4 regions of the Streptomyces sp. NPDC102283 genome follow, and region 2 is predicted to be linked to each of the others. Evidence: riboswitches for the same ligand, from Rfam matches in the RefSeq annotation. Region 2 holds a riboswitch; each other region holds the start of a gene.
The links. A riboswitch is a leader RNA that binds a small molecule or an ion and turns the genes downstream of it on or off. The one in region 2 is predicted to bind cobalamin.
Positions count from the first base shown of each region.

Region 1: another riboswitch for cobalamin. It lies ahead of ACIRJT_RS32525 (ribonucleoside-diphosphate reductase subunit alpha); the one in region 2 lies ahead of ACIRJT_RS05630 (CbtB-domain containing protein).
Region 3: another riboswitch for cobalamin. It lies ahead of ACIRJT_RS35545 (cobalamin biosynthesis protein); the one in region 2 lies ahead of ACIRJT_RS05630 (CbtB-domain containing protein).
Region 4: another riboswitch for cobalamin. It lies ahead of ACIRJT_RS14150 (ABC transporter substrate-binding protein); the one in region 2 lies ahead of ACIRJT_RS05630 (CbtB-domain containing protein).

Region 1 covers NZ_JBIWLQ010000022.1:74,439-81,500, reverse strand. Annotated here, with positions in the region: gene ACIRJT_RS32545 (carbon starvation CstA family protein) at 1-235, shown strand, start outside; gene ACIRJT_RS32540 (YbdD/YjiX family protein) at 232-435, shown strand; gene ACIRJT_RS32535 (hypothetical protein) at 571-1,248, shown strand; gene ACIRJT_RS32530 (GNAT family N-acetyltransferase) at 1,267-1,776, shown strand; cobalamin riboswitch at 1,829-1,965, shown strand; gene ACIRJT_RS32525 (ribonucleoside-diphosphate reductase subunit alpha) at 2,099-4,513, shown strand; gene ACIRJT_RS32520 (ribonucleotide-diphosphate reductase subunit beta) at 4,513-5,529, shown strand; gene ACIRJT_RS32515 (hypothetical protein) at 5,553-5,768, opposite strand; gene ACIRJT_RS32510 (GlxA family transcriptional regulator) at 5,850-6,830, shown strand; gene ACIRJT_RS32505 (D-Ala-D-Ala carboxypeptidase family metallohydrolase) at 6,878-7,062, opposite strand, start outside.
Region 2 covers NZ_JBIWLQ010000002.1:272,844-279,905, reverse strand. Annotated here, with positions in the region: gene ACIRJT_RS05650 (PI-PLC domain-containing protein) at 1-1,348, shown strand, start outside; gene ACIRJT_RS05645 (metallophosphoesterase family protein) at 1,505-2,485, shown strand; gene ACIRJT_RS05640 (4'-phosphopantetheinyl transferase) at 2,482-3,201, shown strand; gene ACIRJT_RS05635 (histidine phosphatase family protein) at 3,448-4,038, opposite strand; adenosylcobalamin (AdoCbl) riboswitch at 4,165-4,257, shown strand; gene ACIRJT_RS05630 (CbtB-domain containing protein) at 4,303-4,518, shown strand; gene ACIRJT_RS05625 (CbtA family protein) at 4,579-5,334, shown strand; gene ACIRJT_RS05620 (hypothetical protein) at 5,531-6,193, opposite strand; gene ACIRJT_RS05615 (tetratricopeptide repeat protein) at 6,303-6,668, opposite strand; gene ACIRJT_RS05610 (pirin family protein) at 6,816-7,062, shown strand, end outside.
Region 3 covers NZ_JBIWLQ010000027.1:25,269-32,330, reverse strand. Annotated here, with positions in the region: gene cobO (cob(I)yrinic acid a,c-diamide adenosyltransferase) at 1-22, opposite strand, end outside; gene ACIRJT_RS35555 (putative cobaltochelatase) at 22-2,067, opposite strand; gene ACIRJT_RS35550 (cobyric acid synthase) at 2,064-3,812, opposite strand; gene ACIRJT_RS35545 (cobalamin biosynthesis protein) at 3,853-4,824, opposite strand; cobalamin riboswitch at 4,962-5,095, opposite strand; gene ACIRJT_RS35540 (hypothetical protein) at 5,245-5,475, opposite strand; gene ACIRJT_RS35535 (anion permease) at 5,488-6,747, opposite strand; gene ACIRJT_RS35530 (class II aldolase/adducin family protein) at 7,025-7,062, shown strand, end outside.
Region 4 covers NZ_JBIWLQ010000006.1:130,621-137,682, forward strand. Annotated here, with positions in the region: gene ACIRJT_RS14135 (DUF2017 domain-containing protein) at 1-290, shown strand, start outside; gene ACIRJT_RS14140 (amino acid permease) at 659-2,107, shown strand; gene ACIRJT_RS14145 (Mov34/MPN/PAD-1 family protein) at 2,236-2,658, shown strand; cobalamin riboswitch at 2,696-2,894, shown strand; gene ACIRJT_RS14150 (ABC transporter substrate-binding protein) at 2,932-3,927, shown strand; gene ACIRJT_RS14155 (FecCD family ABC transporter permease) at 3,924-4,964, shown strand; gene ACIRJT_RS14160 (ABC transporter ATP-binding protein) at 4,993-5,790, shown strand; gene ACIRJT_RS14165 (putative leader peptide) at 5,860-5,988, shown strand; gene ACIRJT_RS14170 (MoaD/ThiS family protein) at 6,087-6,365, shown strand; gene ACIRJT_RS14175 (cysteine synthase) at 6,365-7,062, shown strand, end outside.

The sequences.
Region 1 (7,062 bases), on a different contig from region 2:
GCTCTTCGCGCTCCTCATCATCGTGGTGCTCGTGGACGCCGGGCGGGTCTGTTACAAGGCCATCCGCGACCCGGAGAGCGTCAAGCTCCACGAGACGCCGTACGTCGAGTCCAAGCTCGTCGCCCCGGCCTCACTCTTCGCGACCAAGGAGGAGAAGGCCGAACTGGTCGCCGCCGGCGTCGGCCCCGAGGGCGGCATCCGCAAGGAGGAGGCGGAGACGGGGAGCCGGACATGACGGTCGCGGAGGTACGCCGCGTGGCCGGACGAATCCGCTGGTACGTCCGTGAGCTGACCGGCGAGTCCACGTACGACCGCTATGTGGCGCACGCGAGGACCCACGATCCGGACACCCCGGTGATGACCCGTCGCGCCTTCGAACGCAGCCGCATGGACGCCCGCGAGGCGGATCCCCGCGAGGGCTTCCGCTGCTGCTGAGCACCACCACCCGGCGATCGGGGCCGCCGCACCCCTTCCAGAGGCGCGGCGGCCCCTTTTCACGCCCTCGCACGAGCCCGGGCGCCGCTCGTTTTCCCGGTGCGCGAAGCCCTCACCGTACGAAAGGATGTGCCCATGACTTCGTATGCCCGGCCGCCCCGGCTCCGTCCCGTACTCACGGCCCTGGCGCTGACGCTGGCCCTGGCGGCGGCGACGGGCTGCGGCACCGAGGTGGCGCCCGACGCGGAGGCGGCGCAGGGCGGATCGGCGGAGCCGGCGCCCGACCGGGCGGAGCTGGAGGCGCGGGCGCTGGCCGTGCAGACCGTCGCGGAGCACGTGTGGGTGACCCAGGTCCCGGGGTACGCCCTGGCTCGCCAGTCGGTCGGGGTGGTCGGCGACGACGGGTTCGGCAGCGTCTACACCACGCCTGACGGCGGGCAGCTCCACCTGCGGGTGGAGCGCCGGGCGCACGCCGGGGCCGACTGCACGAAGGACCCCGCGCCCGCCGGCGGACAGGAGCCCCTGGTGACCTGTGAGCGGGACGGCGAACAGTGGTACCGGGCCACGGAGTCGGGCCACGCGTACGCCTGGGAACAGGGCGGGCTGGTGGTCACCGTGAGCGGGGCGCCCGAAGAGGTGGACCGGGCGACGCTGCGGTCGGCGGCGCGGGCCGCCCACCGCGCCGACGACCACGAGCTGGACCAGGTGCTGCCGCCGGCCGACGACGCCCCCGGGCAGCCGCCGGTCGAGCGCGGTGATCTGCCGCCGGTGGGCGACGGCGCCCCGAACAACGACGTGGGAGCGAGTGGCTGACATGGGAGCGAGTGGCTGATGGATCTGACGATCAGGGCGGCGGAGCCCGACGAGTACGCCGTCCTCGGCGAGATCATCGCCGAGGCGTATCTCGGCGACGATCTGCTGGACGGCCCGCGGGACCCGTATCTGCTCAAGCTGCGGGCGGTGGAGCAACGGGCGGCCGAGGCCGAGGTCCTCGTCGCGCTCGACGCGCACGGGGCGGTGCTCGGCGGTGTGACCTATGCCGCACCCGGCACGTCGTGGCGCGACATCGCGGGCCCGGACGAGGCCGAGTTCCGGATGCTCGCGGTGGCCCGCGAGGGGCGTGGACGGGGCGTGGGAGAGGCTCTCGTGCGGGCGTGCGTCGAGCGCGCCCGGTCCACCGAGGGCGTGCGGGCGCTGGCCCTGTCGACGCAGCCGGCCATGCTCGGAGCCCATAGGATCTACCGTCGGCTCGGCTTCGCGCGGACCCCCGAACGGGACTGGGAACCGGTGCCGGGGCTGCGGCTCCTGACCTTCCGGCTGGAGCTGGGAGCGCCCTCCTGAGGGGTGTGTTGAATCGTCGCGACACAACATGTGGGGGCCGCTTCATCCGGCGGCCCCCACATGTATGCTCGACCTCGCTGTCGCCGCAGGGGAATCCGGTGCGAATCCGGAACTGTCCCGCAACGGTGTGATCGGTGTGCTTTTGCACACCCGCAAGTCCGAAGACCTGTCGACAGCGCGTCCGGCTCGACCGAACCGGACGCCAGACGTCCGGGCCTCGCGGATAGGCCGGTGGACGCCGTCGCTGTGCTGCCCTGCCCCGGGTTTCGCGCTGCCCGGCTCCCCGCCTTCCGCCGGCCCCTGCCGAGCGAGGGAAAGCCCCGTGACCATCGCGCCCGCCGATCCGGTTTCAGCCACCGAATCCGCTGCCTCCACCACGTCCGGAACAGGCACGAACGACGGACCCGGGACCGCTTTGCTGCGGACCCTGACCGACCTCACCGTCGATCTTCCCGACACCGACCCCGGACGGGTCGCCGCCGCCGCGCTGCGCGGACGCAACGCCCGCTCCGACGAGGCCGAACTGCGCTCGCTGGCCACCGAGGCCGCCGCGGGGCTCATCTCCGAGGACCCGGCGTACTCCCGGCTGGCCGCCCGGCTGCTGACCCGCACGATCGCCGACGAGGCCGCGGGCCAGGGCGCGACGTCCTTCTCCGCCTCGGTCGCCGTGGGCCATCGCGAGGGCCTGATCGCGGACCGCACCGCCGCCTTCGTCGCGCTCCACGCGGCCTCCCTCGACCGGCTCGTCGAGCAGGCCCTGGCGGACGGCGCCGACGACCGCTTCGGCTACTTCGGTCTGCGCACGCTGCACAGCCGCTACCTGCTGCGCCACCCGATCACCCGGCAGGTCATCGAGACCCCGCAGCACTTCATGCTGCGCGTGGCCGCGGGCCTCGCCGAGGACGAGTCGGTGCGGGCGCTGGACGAGGTCGCCTCGCTGTACGGGCTGATGAGCCGGCTGGACTACCTCCCCTCCTCCCCCACGCTCTTCAACTCCGGCACCCGGCACCCGCAGATGTCCTCCTGCTATCTGCTGGACTCCCCGAAGGACGAGCTGGACTCGATCTACGACCGCTACCACCAGGTGGCGCGGCTCTCCAAGCACGCGGGCGGCATCGGTCTGTCGTACTCCCGCATCCGCGCCCGGGGTTCGCTGATCCGGGGCACCAACGGGCACTCGAACGGCATCGTGCCGTTCCTGAAGACGCTGGACGCCTCCGTGGCGGCGGTGAACCAGGGCGGCCGGCGCAAGGGCGCGGCGGCGGTCTACCTGGAGACCTGGCACGCGGACATCGAGGAGTTCCTGGAGCTCCGCGACAACACGGGCGAGGACCAGCGGCGTACGCACAACCTCAACCTGGCCCACTGGATCCCGGACGAGTTCATGCGCCGGGTCGACGCGGACACGCAGTGGTCGCTGTTCTCCCCCGCCGACGTGCCCGAGCTGGTCGACCTGTGGGGCGACGCGTTCGACGCGGCCTACCGGGCGGCCGAGGCCAAGGGGCTGGCCCGCAGGACGATTCCGGCGCGTGAGCTGTACGGCCGGATGATGCGGACCCTGGCGCAGACCGGCCAGGGCTGGATGACGTTCAAGGACGCCTCCAACCGGACCGCGAACCAGACCGCCGAGCCGGGCCGGGTCGTGCACTCCTCCAACCTGTGCACGGAGATCCTCGAAGTCACGGACGACGGCGAGACGGCCGTCTGCAACCTGGGTTCGGTCAACCTGGGCGCGTTCGTGGCGGACGGCTCGATCGACTGGGACCGGCTGGACGCCACGGTGCGGACCGCCGTGACCTTCCTGGACCGGGTCGTCGACATCAACTTCTACCCGACCGAGCAGGCCGGGCGCTCCAACTCCCGCTGGCGGCCGGTCGGCCTGGGCGCGATGGGCCTCCAGGACGTCTTCTTCCAGCTGCGCCTGCCGTTCGACTCGCCGCAGGCCCGCGCGCTCTCCACCAAGATCTCCGAGCGCATCATGCTGGCCGCGTACGAGGCGTCCTGCGACCTCGCGGAGCGGTCGGGACCGCTGCCCGCCTGGTCCGAGACCCGGGCCGCGCGCGGTGTGCTGCACCCCGACCACTACGACACCGAGCTGAACTGGCCGGAGCGCTGGGACGCCCTGCGCGCCCGGGTCGCGAAGACCGGCATGCGCAACTCGCTGCTGCTGGCCATCGCGCCGACCGCCACGATCGCCTCGATCGCGGGGGTGTACGAGTGCATCGAGCCGCAGGTCTCCAACCTGTTCAAGCGCGAGACGCTCAGCGGCGAGTTCCTCCAGGTCAACGCCTATCTGGTGGACGAGCTGAAGAAGCTCGGCGTGTGGGACTCCCGCACCCGTGAGGCGCTGCGCGAGGCGAGCGGCTCCGTGCAGGGCTTCGCCTGGATCCCCGAGGACGTGCGGGCGCTGTACCGCACGGCGTGGGAGATCCCGCAGCGCGGCCTGATCGACATGGCCGCGGCCCGCACGCCGTTCCTCGACCAGAGCCAGTCGCTCAACCTGTTCCTGGAGACGCCGACGATCGGCAAGCTCTCCTCGATGTACGCGTACGCCTGGAAGCAGGGGCTGAAGACGACGTACTACCTGCGTTCGCGCCCGGCGACCCGGATCGCCCGTGCGGCGTCCGGCCAGGCGTCGGCCGCCGCCCCCATTCCCGTACAGCAGGCCTCGGCTCCCGACGCGGACGCCATCGCCTGCTCCCTGGAAAACCCCGAGTCCTGCGAGGCCTGCCAGTAATGAGCACCAACGACACCAAGAACCTGCTCGACCCGGGCTTCGAGCTGACCCTGCGTCCCATGCGCTACCCGGACTTCTACGAGCGCTACCGGGACGCGATCAAGAACACCTGGACCGTGGAGGAGGTCGACCTCCACTCGGACGTCTCCGACCTCGCGAAGCTGTCACCGGGTGAGCAGCACATGATCGGCCGGCTGGTGGCGTTCTTCGCGACCGGTGACTCGATCGTCTCCAACAACCTCGTGCTGACGTTGTACAAGCACATCAACTCCCCCGAGGCGCGGCTGTACCTGTCGCGGCAGCTCTTCGAGGAGGCCGTGCACGTCCAGTTCTATCTGACGCTGCTGGACACCTACCTGCCCGACCCGGACGACCGGGCCGCCGCGTTCGACGCGGTCGAGGAGATCCCCTCGATCCGTGAGAAGGCGCAGTTCTGCTTCAAGTGGATGGACTCGGTCGAGAAGATCGACCGGCTGGAGACGAAGGCCGACCGCCGCCGCTTCCTGCTGAACCTGATCTGCTTCGCGGCCTGCATCGAGGGGCTGTTCTTCTACGGCGCGTTCGCGTACGTGTACTGGTTCCGCTCGCGCGGTCTGCTGCACGGTCTCGCCACGGGCACCAACTGGGTGTTCCGTGACGAGACGATGCACATGAACTTCGCGTTCGAGGTCGTGGACACCGTCCGCAAGGAGGAGCCGGAGCTCTTCGACGACGCGCTCCAGCAGCAGGTCACCGACATGCTGCGGGAAGCGGTCGAGGCGGAGCTGCAGTTCGGCCGCGACCTGTGCGGCGAGGGTCTGCCGGGCATGAACACCGAGTCGATGCGCCAGTACCTGGAGTGCGTCGCCGACCAGCGGCTCGCCCGTCTCGGCTTCCCGACGGTGTACGGCTCGGAGAACCCGTTCTCCTTCATGGAGCTCCAGGGCGTCCAGGAGCTGACGAACTTCTTCGAGCGCCGCCCGTCCGCCTACCAGGTGGCCGTCGAGGGCTCGGTCGGGTTCGACGACGACTTCTAGATTCTTCGGACCCGAGGGGTTCCTCAGACCCTGGCCCAACTTCTGAGGTGAGGGCGCCGCGCGGCCGGGACCGGTCGCGCGGCGCTCTCCGTTTCCGGGGGTCCGGCCGCCCGCCGCCCGCGTTCCGCCTCCCGCAGCTGGCGGTCGATGCGGCGTTCGCGGGCGACGCCGAGGGCCACGGGCGCGAGGACGAGGGCGAAAAGTACCGCTACGGCCAGGTAGTTCAGGAATGTGTTCATGTCTCTACTCTGGACCGCCGGAGCGAGAATCATCAGTGGCAGGACTGCCATGAGACATCAAATAGCTGCCACACTCACACCATGCTGACCAATGTCGCCGCCCTCCTCCTCGACGAGGTCCACCCCTTCGAACTCGGCGTCCTGTGCGAGGTGTTCGGCCTGGACCGCAGCGAGGAAGGCCTGCCGGTGCACGACTTCGCGGTGGTCTCCGCCGAGGGCTCCGTCCTGAACACCCACGCGGGCTTCACCATCTCCACGCCGCACGGCCTGGAGCGGCTGGAGGCGGCCGACCTCATCGCCGTGCCGGCGGGCAGCCACTTCATGCGGCGGGAGTATCCCGAGGAGGTGCTCGACGCCCTGCGCCGGGCCGTCGCGCGCGGCTCACGGGTGCTGAGCGTCTGTTCGGGGGCGTACGTCCTGGGCGCGGCAGGGCTGCTGGACGGCCGCCGCTGCACCACGCACTGGCAGCACGCGGCGGCGCTGTCGCGGCGCTTCCCGAAGGCGATCGTCGAGCCGGACGTGCTGTACGTGGACGAGGGCGCGGTGATCACTTCGGCGGGCACCGCCGCCGGGATCGACGCGTGTCTGCATCTGGTCCGGCAGGAGTACGGCCAGGAGGCGGCCAACACCCTCGCCCGGCGCATGGTGGTGCCGCCGCACCGGGACGGCGGGCAGGCGCAGTACATCAGCCGCCCGCTGCCCCGGAACGCCTGCGACACGGTCGGCTCGACCCTGGCGTGGATGGAGCAGCACCTCGACCAGGAGATGAGCGTGGAGCAGCTGGCGGCGCTGACGCACATGTCGCCGCGCACCTTCGCCCGGCGGTTCCAGCAGGAGACCGGGACCACGCCGTACCGCTGGCTGCTGCGGCAGCGGGTGCTGCTGGCCCAGCATCTGCTGGAGACGTCCGACCTGACGGTCGACACGATCGCGGGGCGGACGGGCTTCGGTACGGCGGCGACCCTGCGACACCAGTTCGTGCGGTCACTGGGCACCACGCCGAACACCTATCGCCGCACCTTCCGGGGCCCGGCGACCGCGGCCGTGCCCGACGTGGCCTGAGCGCCGCCGGGCACGGTCACCGACTGCCCGCCCCCGTCCGCGGCGGGTCAGATACCGCAGCTGGGCGCCGACCAGAAGCGGCTGGGGCCCTGGTTGACGTGCACGTGGTCGTTGTGGCCGCTGTAGCCAGGGCCGAGGATTCCCCGGAAGCCGTGGTGGCGCGCCTGCTTGGCGAGCGTGCACAGCGAGTGCGGGGAGGCGCCGAGGTCGACCGCGTCACCGTACATATGAC
Region 2 (7,062 bases):
CCTCCTGACCCTGGTGCAGGCCCTCGCCCTCGCCCTCGCACTGGCCGCCCTCACGACGCTCTGGTTCACCGGTCCCGCCGCCCCGGCCCGCCGGCTGATGCGCCTGGGACAGGCGCTCGCCTGCGCGGGCGTCCTGACCGCCGCGGCCGTGCTCCTGGCCCGGCCGGTCACCGGAGGACACCTCCTCACCACACCGTCCTCCTGGGCCCCGAGCGTCACCTCGCTCATCGACGACCTCCAGCGCAACGCCGTGGACCAGGCGGTCGCCACCGGGCTGAGCGCCGCCCTCACGGCCCTCCTCGGCGGAGTACTCCTCACGGGGGTGGGCTGGGCGCTGCTGGTGCGCCCGGGCCGGATGCCGACCCCGACAGCGCTGCGGACGACCGCTGGGGGCGTGGCCTGTGCCGCACTGGCCGGCGTACTGCTCGTGCCGCCCGTGTTCGGCCCGTCCGCACCCCGCCAGTGCCTGGGCAGCAGCCGCCTGTGCGAACTGCGCTACGACGAAGCCGCCTACCTCACCTCGCACAACGCCATGTCCACCACCGCGGACCGGTTCATCGGCCCCCTCCAGGACCCCGACATCACCACCCAACTCAACACGGGCGTCCGGGCCCTCCAGCTGGACACATACCGCTGGGAACGCCCGCAGGACATCGCCGCGCGCCTCGACTCACCGGAATTCACCCCCGAGCAACGGCGCCTGATCTCCGGTGCCATCGACCGGGCCAACCCGCCGCGCGAGGGACTCTGGCTCTGCCACGGGGTCTGCCGCGCCGGGGCCGTCGAGCTGGTCCCGACCCTGGAGGACATCGGCGACTGGCTGCGCGCCCACCCCACCGAGATCGTGACGCTCATCGTCCAGGACGACGTCAGCCCCGAGGACACCGAGAAGGCGTTCCGCGCCGCCGGCCTGGAGGACCTCCTGCACACCCCCTCGGCGGACCCGGACGCCCCGTGGCCCACCCTGGAGGAGATGATCGACAGCGGTCGGCGCCTGGTGGTGTTCGCCGAGAAGGCCGACGGTCCGGCGCCCTGGTACCGCAACTTCTACCGGTACGCAATGGAGACCCCGTTCGCCTTCCGGAGCCCGTCCGAGATGACGTGCGCGCCCCACCGGGGCGGCACCGGGAAACAGCTCTTCCTGCTCAATCACTTCATCACGAACGCGGGCGGCAGCCGCCTGGACGCCGGTCGCGTCAACGCCCGCGACTGGGTCCTGGAGCGGACCCGGGCCTGCGAGGCGGAACGCGGCAGTCCGGTCACCTTCATCGCCGTCGACTACACGACGGTCGGCGACGCGCTCGGCGCGGTGGACGAGCTGAACTTCACCCGGACAGAGCGCGACTGACGAGACGTCACCGACGCGGCGGATCTCTGTCCGACGTGCCCGCCGTCCGAAACCCCGGGGGAACCACGAGGGGAGCGTGAGAGGCTACCTTCCCAGCGGCTCCCCACCGTGCGGACGGAGCCGGACCACTGCCGACAGATCGGGAAGACAGCGCCCATGACGCCTCCGAGCGACCCAGCACCGCACGGTGCTCCCGCCGCCGTTCCCGCCCCCGGCGACGGGCGCCGACAGCAGGGCGCGGGCCGTCTGCTGGCCGTGAGCGACCTGCACGCCGCGGTGACCGACAACCGCGCCATCGTGGAGTCCCTGCATCCGACGTCCGACGCGGACTGGCTGATCGTCGCCGGCGATGTGGCGGAGACGCCCGAGGACATCCGGTGGACGCTCGGACTCCTCGCGGAGCGCTTCGCCCACGTGATCTGGACCCCCGGCAACCACGAGTTGTGGACGCTGCCCAAGGACCCGGTCCAACTGCGCGGCCAGGCCCGCTACGACCACCTCGTCGAGCTGTGCCGGGACCTCGGAGTGACGACTCCGGAAGACCCGTTCCCGCTCTGGCCGGGCCCGGACGGACCGGTGGCGATCGCGCCGCTCTTCCTCCTGTACGACTACACCTTCCGCGCCCCGGGAACGCATACGAAGGAGGAGTCGCTGGCCGTCGCGCACGAGTCCGGCATCGTCTGCAACGACGAATACCTCCTGCACCCGGACCCCTATCCGACGCGGGACGACTGGTGCCGCGCGCGGGTCGCCACGACCGGACGCCGGCTCGCGGAGCACGACACCGGGATACCTCTCGTCCTCGCCGGGCACTGGCCGCTGGTCCGGGAACCCACGTCGGTGATGTGGTACCCGGAGTTCGCCCAGTGGTGCGGCACCGAACTGACCGCCGACTGGCACCGCCGCTTCAACGTCACCGCCGTCGTCTACGGACACCTGCACATTCCCCGTACGACCTGGTACGACGGGGTGCGCTTCGAGGAGGTCTCCATCGGCTACCCCAGGGAGTGGCGTGAGAGAGGGCACCCGCGCGGCCTGCTGCGGCAGATCCTCCCCTACGAGGGCGAACCCGCCCCACCGGCCCGCACCGACGCCGAACCGTCCGCACGACGGCGCACCCCCGGAGGCTCCTCATGATCGAGCGGCTGCTGCCCGCCGACATCTCCTGCGCTGCCACCCGCGCGGAGACCGTCCCCGACGAAACCCTCTTCCCGGAGGAGGAGGCACTGATCGCCAAGAGCGTGGCCAAACGCAGGAACGATTTCGCGACGGCCCGCGCCTGCGCCCGGCGCGCCATGGCCCAACTCGGCCTGCCGCCCGTCGCCGTGCTCCACGGTCACCGGGGGCGACCGCTGTGGCCCGAGGGGATCGTCGGCAGCCTCACCCACTGCGACGGGTACCGGGCGGCCGCGCTGGCCCGTGCGACGGACGTGCTGTCGTTGGGCATCGACGCGGAACCGCACGCCCCGCTCCCCACCGGCGTGAGGGAGTTGGTGACCCTGCCCGCGGAACGCGAGCGGATCGGTCCGCCCGCACCGGAAGGCACGGGCGAGATCCACTGGGACCGTGTCCTGTTCAGCGCCAAGGAAAGTGTCTTCAAGACCTGGTACCCGGTCACAGGAGTCGAACTCGACTTCATCCAGGCAGATCTGACGTTCCGTCGAGTCGACGATCCGAGGGGCGGCGAGGGGCTTAAGGGCGGGTCGGCCGCCGAGGGCACGTTCGCCGCGCGTCTGCTTCTCACGGACCCGGCCCTGCCGACGACTCTGCACGGGCACTGGCGGATCGAGGACGGCATCGTCGCCACGGCGGTGCTGGTCCGGCCCGACTGGCGGGTGATCGCCGGAGTGTGACGTGCAATCAGCCGGTGCGCGGTGCGCGGTGCGCGGTGCGCGGTGCGCGGTGCGCGGTGCGCGGTGCGCGGTGCGCGGTGCGCGGTGCGCGGGAGCGTTCGGCGGGGCGGCCGGGGAGCGCGTTGCGTGTGAGGTCCGGCGGGTCGTGCGAGGGCTGCGCGGTGGCGTTCGGCAGGCGCTGGGGGCTGTAGGGGGTGGTGCAGGGAGTCCAGCCGGCCGGGGGCGTTGACGGTGGCGCGGTGACTTTCAGCCGGCCGGGGGAGCGGTCAGCGGGCGGCCCAGTGCCACGTTCCACCGGCCCGCCCGCCCGCTGAGTCCGGTGAGCGTCAGCGGGGCGACGTCCAGTCGCCAGAACGCCTCCAGCGGCAGCCGCAGGCCATGGACGACCACCGCCCGTACGACGGCGGCCTCGGCCACGGCCAGAAAGCCCGCGCCGGGTGCGTCCGGCCCGCCGAGGGAATCCAGCCACCCTCCGATCCTTTCGACCAGATCCCGCAGCGACTCGCCGCCGTGCGGAGCCGCCGAAGGATCGCCGAGCCAGGCGGTCAGCTGAGCGGGTTCGGCGGCCGCCACATCGTCGAGGCGGCGGCCGGACCACCGCGCCAGGTCCCAGCCGGTCAGGGCCGGTTCGGTCCGCGCCGTCAGGCCGAGCGCCTCGGCGGTCCCGCGGCACCGCTCGGAGGGGCCGCTGAGCGCGATTCCGGCCGCGGGCGCCGCGCCGGCCGCCGCCAGCGCCCGCTCCCGGCCGGACCGGTCCAGGGGGGCGTCGCCGTCGAAGCGGGCCTCCCGCAGTGCGGCGTTCATCGCCGGTGAGATCAACGTCACCCGAACTGTCATGTCCCTGCCTTCACTTTCCCATCAGGGGCCCCAGGACCCTGTCGTCCCATGGAATCCGCGCTTCGCCACCCCGCAGATTGGACCATGGCGGTGCCTGCGCGCAGGCGGTATGGTCACGTCGACCATGACGAGGGTGCGACGGAAGTCCGGTGGGAATCCGGCACGGTCGCGCCACTGTGAACCCGCGCCCGCGGGGAAGTCAGACCCGGCACCTTCGTCCGAGGCACCACGACAGGGACGCGTGTTCCCACAGGAGGTTCTGCCATGGCACAGTCCGCCGTTCCGGCGCCAGGGGCATCCACGGTCGCCCCGATCTCGGCGAAGGCCATTGCCCCGTGGGCGGTCTTCTTCGGCATCCTCATGCTCGTCCTGCTGTACTTCGTCGGCGCCGAACAGGGCGCCACCGCGCTCATCTCGGGCGAAGGCGTCCACGAATGGGTTCACGACGGCCGTCACCTGCTCGGCTTCCCCTGCCACTGAGGCACCTGAGCAACCAGGTAATCAGCGGACACGGGAAGCAAGAGGAATCAGGAAAATATCGTGAACTCCACATCTGTCAGAGCTCTGCTCGTGCGCGGCATGCTCGCGGGCCTGATCGCGGGCGCGTTCGCGCTCGCCGTGGCCTACTTCCTGGGCGAGTCCCAGGTGGACGCGGCCATCGCCCTCGAAGAGGCGCACAGCCACGACCACGGCGGTGGCGAGGAGTTGGTCAGCCGCACCACGCAGGCCACCGGCGGACTCGCCACCGGTGTTCTGGTGTTCGGCGTCGCGGTCGGCGGGATCGCCGCCCTCGTGTTCTGCTACGCGCTGGGCCGCATCGGCGACTTCGGCCCCCGGGCCACGGCGGCGCTGATCGCGGGTGCCGCCCTGCTCACGGTCTACGTCGTGCCGTTCCTCAAATACCCGGCGAACCCGCCCGCCGTCGGCAACCCCGACACCATCGGTGAGCGCACCGCCCTGTTCTTCCTGATGGTCGCCCTCAGCGTGCTGCTGGCCGTCGCCGCCGTCATCATCGGCAGACGGCTCGCTCCACGCCTGGGCAACTGGAACGCGACCGTCGCAGCAGTCGCCGGCTTCGTCCTGCTGATCGGCCTCGCCTACGCCTTCCTGCCCTCCTTCGACGAAGTGGGCAAGGACTTCCCGGCCGGCCTGCTGTGGGAGTTCCGGCTCTCCACGCTCGCGGTGCAGGCGACGCTGTGGACCGTGTTCGGCGTCGTCTTCGGCCACCTCACCGAACGGTTGCTGGCGCCCGCCGCCCTTGCCTCGACGCACCGCACCGCGAGCGCGGTGAACTGAGCCGGATCGTCCTTGCGTGTGCGTACGCACACGCAGGCGCGCACGCACACGAAGGAGCCCGCCGGGCGTGGCCCCGGCGGGCTCCCTCGCGTCCGGACAGCCGCCGAGGCGGGTGGCGATCGGCGGGTAGCAAGGTTCACAGCGCTGCTACGGCGGGGACCTGAGCCAGGGGGCAGCGGGCGGGGAACAGAGGTCTTCATGGCGCGGGGGAGGAGGCGTCGTGGTCGCGCAGGCCGTCCTCGGTGCGGCGTGCCGCGTTGCCGACGATGCGTTCGAGGCCCTGCTGCACGTCGTGTTCCGTGCTCCCGTGCGGTGCGTACGCGGAGACCGTGAGCACGAGGTCGCCGTTCCACAGGAGGAGGGTGCGGCCGGGTCGGCCCCGGTCGTCGGCCGGTATCGCGTAGGCCGCGTCGTGGACCTTCTCGGGCCCGCGCCCGTGAGCGCGGTCGAGGTCCTCCTTGACGCGGTACGCGTGGCCGGCGGCCTCGGGGTCCTCGTACACCGAGGCCCTGGTGCTGAGCTTCCAGAACGTGCCGTCGGGAGCCTTCAGGTCCGCGAGGCAGCCGGTCTGCCGGTAGAGCGGCCGTGCCCCGTTCTCGCCGAGGTCCTCCCGGGCGTCGGAGGAGGCGGAGTCGGTGGTGCTGCCGAGGGTGAAGCCCTCGGCGGGCGCCGCGCCCGTGAGGAGATCGCACGGTCTGCTGGTCCAGCTGTGGACTCCCGGCGGGCGAGCGGCCTGCTCCGCCGCCTCTCCGCTCTTTCCCTCATCGCCGCCGGAGCAGCCGGCCGAAACCGCCACCGCCAGCCCGATGAGCGCGGCCGACCGCGCCCGGCGTAACGCCGCACTCCTGGATCCGTGCATCTCCCACCCCTTCGTCCTGGAGATCCCATTGTCCGATGCCGGTATCGGCGGGTAAAGGAGACCGGGCCCGCACCGAGGGGTGCGGGCCCGGCCGCTCACACGGGGCGGCTCAGGAGAGGGCGCCTCCGGGGCCGAAGTCGCCGCTGAGGGCGGCGGCCATCCGCAGATGCGGAGCCGCGTCGGCGGTCCGCCCCTGGCGCTCCAGCGTCCGGCCCAGCATCAGGCGCGCGTAGCTCTCCACCGGGTCGAGCTCCAGAACGGCCCGGAGCTCCTTCTCCGCCCTACCCAGCCGGGCGGAGTGGTAGTAGGAGCGGGCCAGCAGCAGCCTCGGGGCGACCTGCCTCGGCTCCTCCTCGACGAGTCCGCCCAGGATCCGCGCGGCCGTCAGGTACTCCTTGGCCTCGAAGAACATCTGCGCCCGGTCCCACCGGTCGGCGGCGGTGCCGAACTCGTAGTAGGTCTCGGTCTCGCTCACGTGTCCTCCTTCGTGTGGTGCGGGCCGGTTCCGGGCCGCCCCGCCGTACGTTCAGCCATGACAACATCGCACAATGGTTGAACATTCCACTAAAACTTTGGCGTGGGACCCGGTGCCGCACGCCCCTACGGGAATAGGTTGAGCGCCATGAGCAATCTCGATCGCCAGGCCACGCCCTCCGTCTGCGGAGGGCGCGGCTTCGTCGTCGCCGAACCCGTCCGTGAGCTTCTCGCCCCCCGCCGCGTCCAGCTCGGCGAGAGCACCGAGGTCCGCCGCCTGCTGCCCAACCTCGGCAGGCGCATGGTCGGCGCCTGGGCCTTCGTGGACCACTACGGCCCCGACGACATCACCGACGAGCCCGGAATGCAGGTCCCGCCCCATCCCCACATGGGCC
Region 3 (7,062 bases), on a different contig from region 2:
ATGTCGGCTGTCCCTGCGGCATTAAGCGGCCCTCCCGGCTGCGGTGACGTCCTTGACGAGCCCGGCGATCGAGTCGGCCCGCAGCTCGTCGAGCGTGACGGCGGTGCCTCCCAGTTCCCGGGCCAGCTCCCCGGCGAGACCGAGGCGTACGTACCCCGACTCGCAGTCCACGACGACGGATGCCGTCCCCTCCGAGCGGTGCAGCCGCCCGGCCCGCCCCGCGAGCGCCACCGGCTCCGGCCCGCCGGTCGCCCGGCCGTCCGTGACGACGACGAGCAGCGGCCGCCGTGACGGATCGCGCAGTCGCTCGACCCGCAGCACGTCGTGCGCCTTGAGCAGCCCGGCGGCCAGCGGGGTGCGGCCCCCGGTCGGCAGCGACTCCAGACGGGAGGCCGCCGCGTCCACGGACGAGGTCGGCGGCAGTGCCACCTCGGCGTCCTTGCCCCGGAAGGTGACCAGGCCGACCTTGTCCCGCCGCTGGTAGGCGTCGAGCAGCAGCGACAGCACGGCCCCCTTGACCGCGCTCATCCGCTGCCGGGCCGCCATCGAGCCCGACGCGTCCACGACGAACAGCACGAGGTTGCCCTCACGCCCCTCCCGGGTCGCCTGCCGCAGATCGTCCCGGCGCACCACGAGCCCGCGCCCGGAACGCCCGCGCGCCCGCTGGTGCGGGGCGGCGGCCCGCACGGTCGCCGCCAGGTGCAGCTTGGTCAGCGACCCCTGCGGGCGGCGGGCGCCGGTCGTGCGCCCGTGCTCGGTACGGGCCCGGGAGCGCCGCCCCGCAGCGCCCTCGCCGAGCCCCGGCACGCTGAGCATCTTCGTCCGGAACGGCTCGGCGGACGCCACGGGCTGCTGCTCGGCCCCGGTGGAACGGCCGGGCGCGTCGGGGCTGCCCTCGGGGGCCCCGGAAAGCGTGTCGCTGTCGCTTCCGCCCTCGCCCCGCGGCGGCGTACGGTCTCCATCGGCCTGGGGCGGTACGCCGCCGCCACCGCCGTCATCGTTCCCGCCCCCGTCGGGGTCGGGATCGGGCTGGTCGTCGCCGTCGTTGTTCTCCTGCGGACCGGCCTCGTCCAGGGTCTGGTCGAGCTTGTCCTCGTCCAGGCCGGGCGCGTCGAACGGGTTGCGGCGACGCCGGTGGGGGAGCGCGAGGAGAGCGGCCTGCCGCACATCGTCGGCGGTGACCTCCTCCCGGCCCGCCCAGGCGGCCAGCGCGGTCGCGGTACGGGCCATCACGATGTCGGCCCGCATCCCGTCGACCTCGAACGCGGCGCAGGTCGCGGCGATCTGTCGCAACACGCCGTCACCGAGCACCACCCGGGGCAGCAGGGCGCGCGCGGCGGCGATCCGCTCCCGCAGGGCGCTCTCCTCACCGGCCCAGCGCGCGGCGAACCCCTCGGGATCGTCGTCGTACGCGAGCCTGCGCCGCACGACCTCGACCCGCTCGTCGGTGTCCCGGGAGGCGGCCACCTCGACGGTCAGCCCGAACCGGTCCAGCAACTGCGGCCGCAGCTCGCCCTCTTCCGGGTTCATCGTCCCGACCAGCAGGAACCGTGCCGCGTGCCGTACGGAGACGCCCTCGCGCTCGACGTACGAGGCGCCCATGGCCGCCGCGTCCAGCAGCAGGTCCACCAGGTGGTCGTGGAGCAGGTTGACCTCGTCGACGTACAGGATCCCGCGGTGCGCGTCGGCCAGCAGCCCCGGCTCGAAGGCCTTCACGCCCTCCGACAGCGCGCGCTCGATGTCCAGCGCCCCCACGAGCCGGTCCTCGGACGCGCCGACGGGCAGCTCCACGGTCCGCGCGGCCCGCGACACACCGGCGGCCTCCGCGTGCGGCCCGTCGGGACACGCCGGATCGGGCGAGACGGGATCGCAGGAGAACCGGCACCCCTGCACGACGGAGACCTCCGGCATGAGGGCGGCGAGCGCCCGCACGGCGGTGGACTTGGCGGTCCCCTTCTCACCCCGCACGAGCACCCCGCCGACAGCCGGACTGACCGCGTTCAGCAACAGCCCGAGGCGCAGGTCGTCCTGCCCGACGATCGCGGTGAAGGGATACGGCGTACTCACTTGGCCTCCTGGTCGACATGAACAACAGCTGCTTCCCCAAGCCCCTGGGGCCTTGCGTCAGCGGACCGGGCAACATCAAGCCCGTGGGGCGGTGCCTCGGCGAACCCGGCAACAACACGCCCCTGGCCCCTTGAACCGGCGGACCCGGCAAACTCAACCCCCTCCGGCGATCGAGGAGCGGGGTCCGGGGCAGCGCCCCGGCTCTCCGGAGTACCCGCACCCGCGTCGGCCCCCGGCAGGGCAGGCGCCCCCGGCGGCACGAACGGCAACCCCGCGGGCGCACCCCCCTCGATCAACCGCCACAACGCGTCCGTGTCCGCGTGCTCCTCCACCAGATCCCCGAGCCGGTCCAGCTGCTCCTCCCGCAACACCCCGAAACTCGTGTCCGGCGCCGGCACGAACCGCCGCCCGGCGGCCCGGGCCACCTCCACCAGGAACCGCCGCCGGAACGCGTCGCTCTCCAGCGACCCGTGCCAGTGCGTCCCCCACACCGCCCCCACCCGGCACCCGTCGAGGAACGGCTCCCCGCCCCGCACATCGGCCACCCCGTGGTGGATCTCGTACCCCTCCACCGGCTCGCCCAGCGCCGAACCGACCGGCCGCGCCAGCGTCTTGTCCCGGTCGAAGCGGATGCGCACCGGCAGCAGGCCGAGCCCGTCCACGACCCCCGCCCGCGACTCCACCTCGTCCTCGATCCGCTCACCGAGCACCTGGAACCCGCCGCAGATCCCCAGCACCGGCCGGCCCTCCGCGGCCCGCCGCGCCAGCGCGTCCGCGAGGCCCCGCTCGCGCAGCCAGGCCAACGCCTTCACCGTGCCGCGCGTGCCCGGCACGATCACCAGGTCCGCGTCGGCCAGCTCCTCCGCCCGGTCCACGAACCGCACGACGACGCCCGGTTCGGCGGCCAGCGCGTCCACGTCCGTGAAGTTCGACATCAGCGGTACCGCGCAGACCGCCACCCGCAGCACGTCCTCGCCGTGCGGGGGAGCCACGACCGACTCCCGCACCGCACCCCGCAGGGACACCCGCAGACCGTCCTCCTCGTCGATGCCGAGCCCGTGGGCGTACGGCAGCACCCCGTACGTCCGCCGCCCGGTCAGCTCGAACAGCATGTCCAGGCCCGGCTCCAGCAGCGAGACGTCGCCCCGGAACTTGTTCACCAGATAGCCCGCGACGAGCGCCTGGTCCTCCGCGCCCAGCAGTGCCGTCGTCCCGAAGAAGGAAGCGAAGACCCCGCCCCGGTCGATGTCCCCGACCACCAGGACCGGGAACCTCGCGGCCCGCGCGATCCCCATGTTCACGATGTCCGTGCGCCGCAGATTGATCTCGGCCGGGGACCCGGCTCCTTCGCAGATGACCGCGTCGTACGTGGCCCGCAGCTGCTCCAGGCAGTCCGTCACCGTCCCGAGCAGCGCCTCCTGACGGCCCCCGTGGTACCCCCGGGCACTCATCTCGCCGACCGGTTTCCCCATCAGGACCACCTGGCTGGACCGGTCGCTGCCGGGCTTCAGCAGCACCGGGTTCATCAGAGCCGTCGGCTCCACCCGGGCGGCCTGCGCCTGCATCGCCTGGGCCCGCCCGATCTCCGCGCCCTGGCGGGTCACGAAGGAGTTCAGGGACATGTTCTGGGCCTTGAAGGGCGCGACCTTCACGCCCCGGCGCACCAGCCACCGGCAGATGCCCGCCGTGACGACGCTCTTGCCCGCGTCCGATGTGGTCCCCGCGACCAGCAGTCCGCCGCTCATGTCCGCTCCCGTTCCCGTACCGCGTTCCCTGCCGGACCGTTCATGACCGTCCCCGTCCCCGCCTCTGCCCCGCGGCCATCCGCCCGGCGACCAGCCGGCCCACCACGCACACGCCGAGGGCCAGCGTGCTCACCCGGCGCGACAGCCGTACCGCGCGTTCGATGTCCGCGCCCCGCACGTCCCGTCCGGACTCCCCGTTCAGCACCGGCCGGTGCTCGACGCGCCCCGCGTACGCCAGGGTCCCGCCCAGCCGTACGCCGAGCGCCCCCGCGAACGCGGCCTCCACCGGCCCCGCGTTCGGGCTCGGGTGGCGCCCCGCGTCCGTCCTCCAGGCGCGCACGGCCTCCCGGGGCCGCCCGCCCGCCGCCACGGCCAGCGCGGCCGTCAGGCGGGCGCCGGGCCACCCGGCGAGGTCGTCCAGGCGGGCCGAGGCCCAGCCGTAGCGGCGGTAGCGGGGCGACTTGTGGCCGACCATCGCGTCGAGCGTGTTCACGGCCCGGAAGCCGACGAGCCCCGGAACCCCGCCGATCGCCCCCCACACCAGTGCGCCGACGACGGCGTCCGAGGTGTTCTCGGCGACCGACTCGACGACCGCGCGGGCGATCCCGGGACCGTCCAGCGCGTGCGGATCGCGCCCGCACAGATGCGGCAGCCGCTCCCGCGCCACCTCCAGGTCCCCGGCGGCCAGGGCGCCGCCGATGGCGCGCGCCTCCCGCCCCAGCGACGTCCCCCCGACCACGGACCAGGCGGTGGCGGCGGTCAGCGCGACGGCGAGCGCGGGGCGTCCCCGGACGGCGCGCGCGCTCAGCGCGGCGGCCCCCACGGCGCCTCCGGCGCACACGAGGGTGTGCAGGGCGCCCGCGGCCCGGTCGTCACGCCACAGACGGGTCTCGGCCCGCGCCGCGGCGCGGCCGAATCCGGCGACGGGGTGACCCCGACGGGGGTCGCCGAGCAGGGCGTCGGCGATCATCCCGGCCGTGGCGCCGTACGCGAAGACGCGGTCGGCACGCACGGCTCAGCCGGTCGCGGGGAGGGATGTTCCGGCGCGAGGGCCTGTCGTGGGGGGCACGGGAAGCGGCGCACGGCGGCCGGGCATGGCGTATGTCCTCACTCAGGGTCCGCGCCCTGGTTCGACGTGACCGGCGACGAGAGTCTCCTGGCTTCCGGATCCGCAGTTCCCCCGGCCTTCCAGTCCGCGTGTCGCGGGCCGTGACGTTCCGGTGTGGGGGAGTGCTCCCCGGTGACAGTGGCGGGACCGCGCCGGATTCGCACCGGCTTCCTCTGCTGTCGCCGTAAATGGCTCCGGCAGTCCACCACGCCCCGCGAACAGCCGTCAACTCGCTGTTGACCTGCGAGGCTCCACTGTGCGCAGACGCACATCGGGCCGGACACAGGAGGGTGTGTCCGGCCCGAAGGAGTGCGAGGTGCGGGGTCAGGCGACGATCAGGTAGATCCCGTACGAGACCGCCGCGACGCACAGCGCGAAGCAGGCGTACGCGCCGGTGCGCGCCAGCGCCACCGACCCGCCGGAAGCGCTGCTTCCGGCCGTGGCGGACTGCTTGGAGAGGGCGACGATGCCCAGGGTGAAGAGGCCGACCAGCGCGACGGTGACCACCAGGCTGACACCGAAGACGGAGGCGAGAGCTGCCCAGTCGATTTTCATGCGGATCTGTCCTTACACCTTGGCCGGCGGCCGGGCCGGGTCGTCGGGCGCCGAGGCGGGGGCCGGGATGGTGGATGCGAGGTCGGAGGCCGGGCCGCCGATGGGCGGCGGCTGGACCGCCGCCATGGCGGTGGTGACGACGCCCTGGGGCTCGTCGTCGTCCGTGTCGTTGACGTTGGTGTGGTCGACCGGCTGGCGGCGCGAGGCCACCCAGATGGCGAACGAACCGCCCACCAGGATGACCGCCGTGACGGCGATGCCCCAGGGGCCCTGCTTGGTCAGGAACTCGGCGCCCGCACCGATCAGACCGGCCGCCGGGAGCGTCAGCCCCCAGGCGACGAACATCCGGGTGGCGGTGGACCAGCGGACCACGCCCCCCTTGCGGCCGAGGCCCGCGCCCATGACGGCACCGGAGCAGGACTGGGTGGTGGAGAGCGAGAAGCCGAGGTGCGAGGAGGCCAGGATGACCGTCGCCGCGCTGGTCTGGGCGGCGAAGCCCTGCGGCGGCTGGAGGTCGGTCAGGCCCTTGCCCATCGTGCGGATGATGCGCCAGCCGCCGAGGTAGGTGCCGAGCGCGATGGCCACACCGGCGGAGACGATGACCCACATGGGCGGGTTGGAGCCGGGGGCCAGGACACCGCTGGTGACCAGCGCCAGGGTGATGATGCCCATCGTCTTCTGGGCGTCGTTGGTGCCGTGGGCGAGCGAGACGAGACCGGCGGAGGCGATCTGTCCGGCCCGGTAGCCCTTGGCGGTCGACTTGAGCTGACCCTCGTCGGTGACGTTCCGGTTGATCCGGTACGTCAGCCGCGTGGCCAGCATCGCGGCGATACCGGCGACCAGGGGGGCCGCGATCGCGGGCAGCAGCACCTTGGTGACGACGGTGCCGCCGTTGATCGAGGACCAGCCGGCCGACATGACGGCGGCGCCGATCAGTCCGCCGAACAGGGCGTGGGAGGAGCTGGAGGGCAGGCCGACCAGCCAGGTAAGGAGATTCCACAGGATGGCGCCGACGAGCGCCGCGAAGATGACCTCGGTTCTGATGCCGTCTTCGTTGACGATCCCGCCGGAGATCGTCTTGGCGACCTCCACCGACAGGAACGCGCCGATCAGGTTGAGAACGGCGGACATCGCCACCGCTGTCTTGGGCTTCAGGGCGCCGGTCGAGATGGTGGTCGCCATCGCGTTGGCGGTGTCGTGGAAACCGTTCGTGAAATCGAACACGAGAGCTGTCACGACCACAATCGCAAGCAGCAGCGTGATGTGTTCCATTTACCCAGGCAATCGTTCGACGTCAGTGGCACGTGGACCGTAGGCAACCTGGATGAACGGAAGATGAACTGAGCAGGGCGCTGCGGTGACCCCAAACGGAGTGGGTCGCCTCCGCTTGTGCGCGGGAGGGGCTGCGCGGTGTCTGTGAGGCGGGGCGTGGGCTGTCCTTTGCCTCCGGTTGGCGAACATTTTGAACGGCTGTTCGGCACTCGGAAGAGACCTCCGTCACCTCGCAGGTGACGTTCCGGTTGCGCCACTTGACCCCTACGCTCGCCCCATGAGCGAGCAACACCCGGAATCCGTCGGCCGGACCTG
Region 4 (7,062 bases), on a different contig from region 2:
GCAAGCGCGAGGACGCCGTCGCCGTCGTCCGCACCCTGGACGCGCTCTCGCCCACCGGGGAGGGCGGCGCCGTCCTCACCCTCACCGGCGACGAGTGCCGCAGCTGGCTGCGCTCCCTCAACGACCTGCGCCTGACCATCGGCACCCGGCTGGAGGTCTCCGACGAGGACGAGGGCCAGGAGGGCTCGCTCTACCGGCTCCCCGACGCCGATCCGCGCAAGCCCATGGTGATGGCCTACCTCTGGCTCGGCGCACTCCAGGAAACGCTCGTCGAAACGCTCATGCCGTAATGCCGTAATGCCGTAATGCGGTAAGGCCGTGAACGCGGAGGGCGCCCGCCCGTCACACCGGGGCGGGCACCCTCCGTTCGCTCAACGGACGCTCAGATCCGCATAACGATCGCACCAAGTGATCCGGCCTTTTCGTGCCGGACGGAACCCCTTGCCCGCTTTTTCCTGTGTCGTGCGCCACAGAATGTCCCACGGTGTCCGGTGGCGGCCGTGATAAATCTTCACGACCGCCCGGGGACGCCACCCCTGTTCCCGGGGGCGCCACGAACCGGCCGAACGCCGGCGGCACTCCATCCATATCCGGGGGGATCAGGACCTGATCCGCGGCTTTGTGAGGCGCGGATCGGCGTGGAGAAAGGCGCACCACCATGACATCGGCACAGGTCGACGAGGGACACATCGACAAGGGTCGGCCCGGCGGCGACGCCGGGGACTCCGGGACCGGTGGCGAGGGATACCAGCGCGGTCTGGGCGCTCGTCAGATTCAGATGATCGCCATCGGCGGAGCCATCGGCACCGGGCTCTTCCTCGGCGCGGGCAAAGCCATCGACCGGGCCGGACCCAGCCTCATCCTGGCCTACGTCGTCGCGGGCCTGGTCATCTTCTTCATCATGCGGGCCCTGGGCGAACTCCTCATGTACCGCCCGGTCTCCGGCTCCTTCTCGGAGTACGCCCGGGAATTCCTCGGCCCGTTCTTCGGATTCGTGACCGGCTGGACCTACTGGCTCTTCTGGGTCGTCACCGGAATCACCGAAGTCACCGCCGCCGCCACCTATATGACGTACTGGTGGAACATTCCGCAGTGGCTCTCGGCCCTGGTGTTCACCGTCATTCTGTACGGCGCCAACCTGATCTCCGTGAAGCTCTTCGGTGAGCTGGAGTTCTGGTTCTCCATGGTCAAGGTCACCGCGATCATCGGTATGATCCTGATCTGCGCGGGCGTGCTCACCGTCGGATTCTCCGACGCCGGCGACACCGCCACCGTCGCCAACCTCTGGAACGACGGCGGCTTCTTCCCCAACGGCATCACCGGCACGCTCATGACGCTCCAGATCGTCATGTTCGCCTTCCTCGCGGTCGAACTCGTCGGCGTCACCGCCGGGGAGTCCAAGGACCCCAAGACCGTGCTGCCCAAGGCCATCAACACCGTGCCGTGGCGCATCGCCGTCTTCTACGTCGGCGCGCTGATCATGATCCTCTCGGTCGTGCCGTGGTCCACCTTCGAGCCCGACGCCTCCCCGTTCGTGAAGGCCTTCGAGGAGATGGGGCTCGGCGTCGGCGCCGCCATCGTCAACTTCGTCGTCCTCACCGCCGCGCTCTCCTCCTGCAACTCCGGCATGTACTCCACCGGCCGCATGCTCCGCGACCTCGCCCTCAACGGCCAGGGCCCCCGCGCCTTCACCAAGCTGACGAAGAACGGCCTGCCGCTGGTGGGCACCACCTTCTCCGCCGCCCTGATGCTCGTCGGCGTGTGGATCAACTACCAGTGGCCCGGCAAGGCGTTCACCTACGTCGTCTCCTTCGCGACCATCTCCGGCATGTGGGCCTGGATCATGATCCTGATCAGCCAGATCCGCTACCGCCGCGCGGCCGACGCCGGTCTGCTCCCGCAGTCCTCGTTCAAGGCCCCCGGAGCCCCGTACACGAGCTGGTTCGCGCTCCTGTTCATCGGCCTGGTCATCGTGATGATGGCGATCGACGAGGACACCAGGGTCTCGCTCTACTGCGCACCGCTGTGGGCGCTCCTCCTCTTCGTCTCCTACCGGGTGATCCAGTCGCGCACCGCGGAGAAGAGGAACACCGCCGACACCCACTGACCCGAGGGCGGGCCCCACACCGCCCTCCTCCCGGACCGCCCCGGCCGCCCCAACGGCCGACGCGTCCAGCATGCGGCCCCCGCGTACCACTTACTGGTACGCGGGGGCCGCCTGCATATCCTGGCGCCATGCTGACCATCACCCAGGCGCTCCACGACCAGATCGTCGCCCACTCCCGCGCCGACCACCCCGACGAGGCGTGCGGAGTGGTCGCGGGCCCGGCCGGGACGGACCGCCCCGAGCGCTTCATCCCGATGCTCAACGCCGCCCGCTCGCCCACGTTCTACGAGTTCGACTCGGCCGACCTCCTCAAGCTCTACCGCGAGATGGACGACCGCGACGAGGAGCCCGTGATCGTCTACCACTCGCACACGGCGACCGAGGCCTACCCCTCCCGCACCGACGTCACCTACGCCAACGAACCCGGCGCCCACTACGTCCTGGTCTCCACCGCCGACACCGACGACGCCGGACCCTTCCAGTTCCGCTCGTACCGCATCGTGGACGGCGAGATCACCGAGGAAGACGTGCGGGTCGTCGAGGCGTACTGACCCACCAGGGACCCACCAGGAACCCACCCGGGTGCCCCCGCAGGGCCCCCGTGCGGGTCTGGCACACTGCCCCCAGACCCATCAAGGCAGCAGGAACCAGGAAGCCGGTGCGAATCCGGCACGGTCCCGCCACTGTGACCGGGCCCCCTCCCACGCGGACGGACTCCTCAAGAGGACGACGACGCACCGGAGGGCGGCCCGGAAGTCAGGAACTGGCCCGCCGCCTTCTCGCATCGACCAGGGGACGCGGAAATCCCCCGGAGAGGCCTCGCCATGTCCCGGCGCACCCCCGCGCTCATAGCCGCCGCCGTGCTGCTCCCGCTCGCCCTCACCGCCTGCTCCACCCCGGACGGCGACGCCGCCACCGGGGAGAAGGCCGCGGCGAAGAGCGACGGCTTCCCGTACACCGTGAAGAACTGCGGTGTCACCACCACGTTCGACGCCCCGCCGAAGCGCGTCGTCACCATGAACCAGCACGTCACCGAGATCATGCTGGAACTGGGCCTGAAGAAGTCCCTCGTCGGCACCGCCTTCCTCGACGACCAGGTCCTGCCGAAGTACGCGGAGGACTACGCGTCCGTCCCGGTCATCGCCAAGGAGTACCCCTCCTACGAGCAGGTCCTCGCCGCCGACCCCGACTTCGTCTACGGCGGCTACAGCAGCGCCTTCACCGCCGCCGACGGCCGCGGCCGCGAGGCGCTGAGGAAGTCCGGCATCGAGACCCGGCTCAACACCGAGAGCTGCACCAAGGGCGACCAGCCCATGGACACCCTCTACGAGGAGATCCGCGAGGTCGGCCGCACCTTCGGCGTCCCCGACCGCGCCGAGGCCTGGATCAAGCAGGCCAAGGCCGACAACGCCGCCACCGCGAAGAAGCTCGCCGACCTGAAGCCCGTCTCCGTCTTCGTCTACGACAGCGGTGACAAGACCGCCTTCACCGCGGGCGGTGAGGGCATCGGCAACGAACTGATCGAACGGGCCGGCGGCACCAACGTCTTCGCCGACCTCGACAAGCCCTTCGGCGACGCCTCCTGGGAGAACGTCGTCGACCGCAAGCCCGAGGTCATCGTGATCTACGACTACGGCGCGACCACCGTCGAACAGAAGAAGAAGCGCCTCCTCACCGACCCGGCCCTCGCCGACGTCCCCGCCATCAAGAACGAGCGCTTCGCGGTCATGCCGCTCTCCGACGCCGTCCTCGGCGTCCGCGTCCCCGCCGCCGTCGACAAGCTCGCCGCCCAGCTCCACCCGGGGGCCACCACCCCGTGAGCTGCCGCACCCCCGCACCGCGGCGGCTGCTCCGCTACACCCTGGTGCTCGGCGCCCTCGCCGCGCTCCTCGCCGCCGCCGTGCTCGCCGCACTCGCCCTCGGCTCCGTCCGCATCCCGCCCGGCCAGGTCCTCGACATCCTGACCGGGCGGGCCGAGGCGAGCCCCTTCCGCACGATCGTCCTGGACGTCCGGCTGCCCCGGGTGCTGCTCGGCATCGTCGTCGGCGCCGGACTCGCCGTCATCGGCACCGTCCTCCAGGCCCTCGTACGCAACCAGCTCGCCGACCCGTTCCTCCTCGGCGTCTCCTCCGGAGCCTCCACCGGCGCCGTCCTCGTGATCGTCCTCGGCATCGGCGCGACCCTCGCCACCACCGTCACCATCCCCGCCGCCGCCTTCGCCGGCGCGCTGCTCTCGCTGCTGCTCGTCTACACCCTGGCGCGCGGCGGAGGCGGCCTCACCACCAACCGGCTCGTCCTCGCCGGAGTCGCCGTCTCCTACGTCCTCTCCGCCCTGACCAGCCTGATCCTGGTCACCTCCGCCCGCGCCGACCACCTCCAGGAAGTCCTCTACTGGACCCTCGGCGGCCTCGGCGCGGCCCGCTGGGACATGCTCGCGCTCCCCACCGTCACCCTGGTCGTCGGCACCGCCGTCCTCCTCACCCTGGCCCGCCCGCTCGACCTGCTCCTGGTGGGGGAGGAGGGCGCGACCGTCCTCGGCCTCGACACCGCCCGCTTCCGGGCCGCCGTCTTCGTCCTCGCCTCCCTGATGACCGGGGCGCTCGTCGCCTACAGCGGGGCGATCGGCTTCGTCGGGCTGATGGTCCCGCACATGGCCCGGATGGCCGTCGGCGCCGCGCACCGCGCCCTGCTCCCGGTCGTCGCCCTCGGCGGGGCGGTGTTCCTGGTCCTCGCCGACCTGGCCGCCCGGACGCTCGCCGCCCCGCAGGACATCCCGGTCGGCGTCCTCACCGCGCTGACCGGCGGCCCGTTCTTCCTCTGGATGCTCCGCCGCCGCCCCGAAGGAGCGCCCGCATGAAGACACCACCCGTCGAGGGAGCCCGCCCGTGACCACCCTGCGCACCGAGGGCCTCTCGTACGGCGTCGGCGAGGGCCGCCACCTCGTCGACTCCGTCGACCTCACCGCCGCCGACGGCGAGACCGTCGGCCTCGTCGGCCCCAACGGCAGCGGCAAGACCACCCTCCTGCGCTGCGTCTACGGCACCCTGCGCCCCACCCACGGCCGTGTCCTCCTCGACGGCGACGACCTCGCCGCCCTCCCCGTGAAGGCCCGCGCCCAGCGCATCGCCACCGTCCCGCAGGACGGCCACGCCGGCTTCGAGCTCACCGTCGGCCAGGTCGTCGCGATGGGCCGCGCCCCGCACAAGCGGTTCTGGGAGGCGGACACCGCCGCCGACACCGCCCTGGTCACCGAGGCCCTCGCCCGGGTCGGCATCGCCGCCCTCGAACCCCGTACGTTCGCCTCCCTCTCCGGCGGTGAACGCCAGCGCGCCCTGGTCGCCCGCGCCCTGGTCCAGCAGCCGTCGCTCGTCGTCCTGGACGAGCCGACCAACCACCTGGACATCCGCTACCAGCTGGAGATCCTCTCCCTGGTCCGCGACCTCGGCACCACCAACCTCCTTGCCCTGCACGACCTCAACCTCGCCGCGTACTACTGCGACCGCCTCTACGTCCTCAAGGACGGCGGGGTCGTCGCCTCCGGCACTCCGGAAGAGGTCCTCACGGCCGAACTGCTGGGCGAGGTGTACGGCGTCGCCGCCGAGGTCAGCACCCACCCGAAGACCGGCGCACCCACGGTCGTCTACCTGCCGGAAGGGCTCACCCGCCCCGCGATGTCCACATAACGGTCGCTCACCATCCACCATCTGATACGACACTCGGGTTTCCGCACCGGGAATCGATACGATGCCCGCATGGTTCCCCATGACGTGAGCAACAGGACGCCGGGCACGCTGCTCGTAGCGCGGCTGCACGTCGACCTGTGCAGGCTCGCCAGCGCGATCTGTCCCGCCCGCAGCCTGCCCGTGAGCCGCCCGGCCTGAGCCGCGGTCCGCGCGCCCACCCACACGCACCACCCCCTGCGCGGGGGCAGAAACGCGCGCCCCACGCCACCTCCACGCTTTCGACAGGAGCCCACGCCATGGCCATCGAGGTCCGCATCCCGACCATCCTCCGCACCTACACCGACGGCGCGAAGGCCGTCGAAGGCAACGGGGACACCCTCGCCGACCTCTTCGCCGACCTGGAGAGCCGCCACACCGGCATCCGTGAGCGCATTGTCGACGGCGAACAGCTCCGCCGCTTCGTGAACGTCTACCTCAACGACGAGGACGTCCGCTTCCTCGACGGCATCTCCACCAAGCTCAGCGACGGCGACAACGTCACGATCCTCCCGGCCGTCGCCGGCGGCATGCGCTGATGCGGTACGACTCCCCGCTGGCAGCCGTGGGCAACACACCTCTGGTGCGTCTGCCCCGGCTGTCCCCGTCCGAGGACGTACGGATCTGGGCCAAGCTGGAGGACCGCAACCCCACCGGCTCGATCAAGGACCGCCCCGCGCTCCACATGGTCGAACAGGCGGAGAAGGACGGCCGCCTGACACCCGGCTGCACCATCCTGGAGCCCACCAGCGGCAACACCGGCATCTCGCTCGCCATGGCGGCCAGGCTCAAGGGCTACCGGATCGTCTGCGTCATGCCGGAGAACACCTCCCAGGAGCGGCGCGACCTGCTCGCCATGTGGGGCGCCGAGATCATCTCCTCCCCGGCCGCGGGCGGCTCCAACACCGCCGTCCGCGTCGCGAAGGAGCTGTCGGCCGAGCACCCGGACTGGGTGATGCTCTACCAGTACGGCAACCCGGACAACGCGGGCGCCCACTACGCCACCACCGGACCCGAGATCCTCACCGACCTCCCGTCCATCACCCACTTCGTCGCGGGCCTCGGCACCACCGGCACCCTCATGGGCGTCGGCCGCTACCTCCGTGAGAACCGCCCCGGCATCCAGATCGTCGCCGCCGAACCGCGCTACGACGACCTGGTCTACGGCCTGCGCAACCTCGACGAGGGCTTCGTCCCCGAGCTCTACGACGCCTCGGTCCTCACCACCCGCTTCTC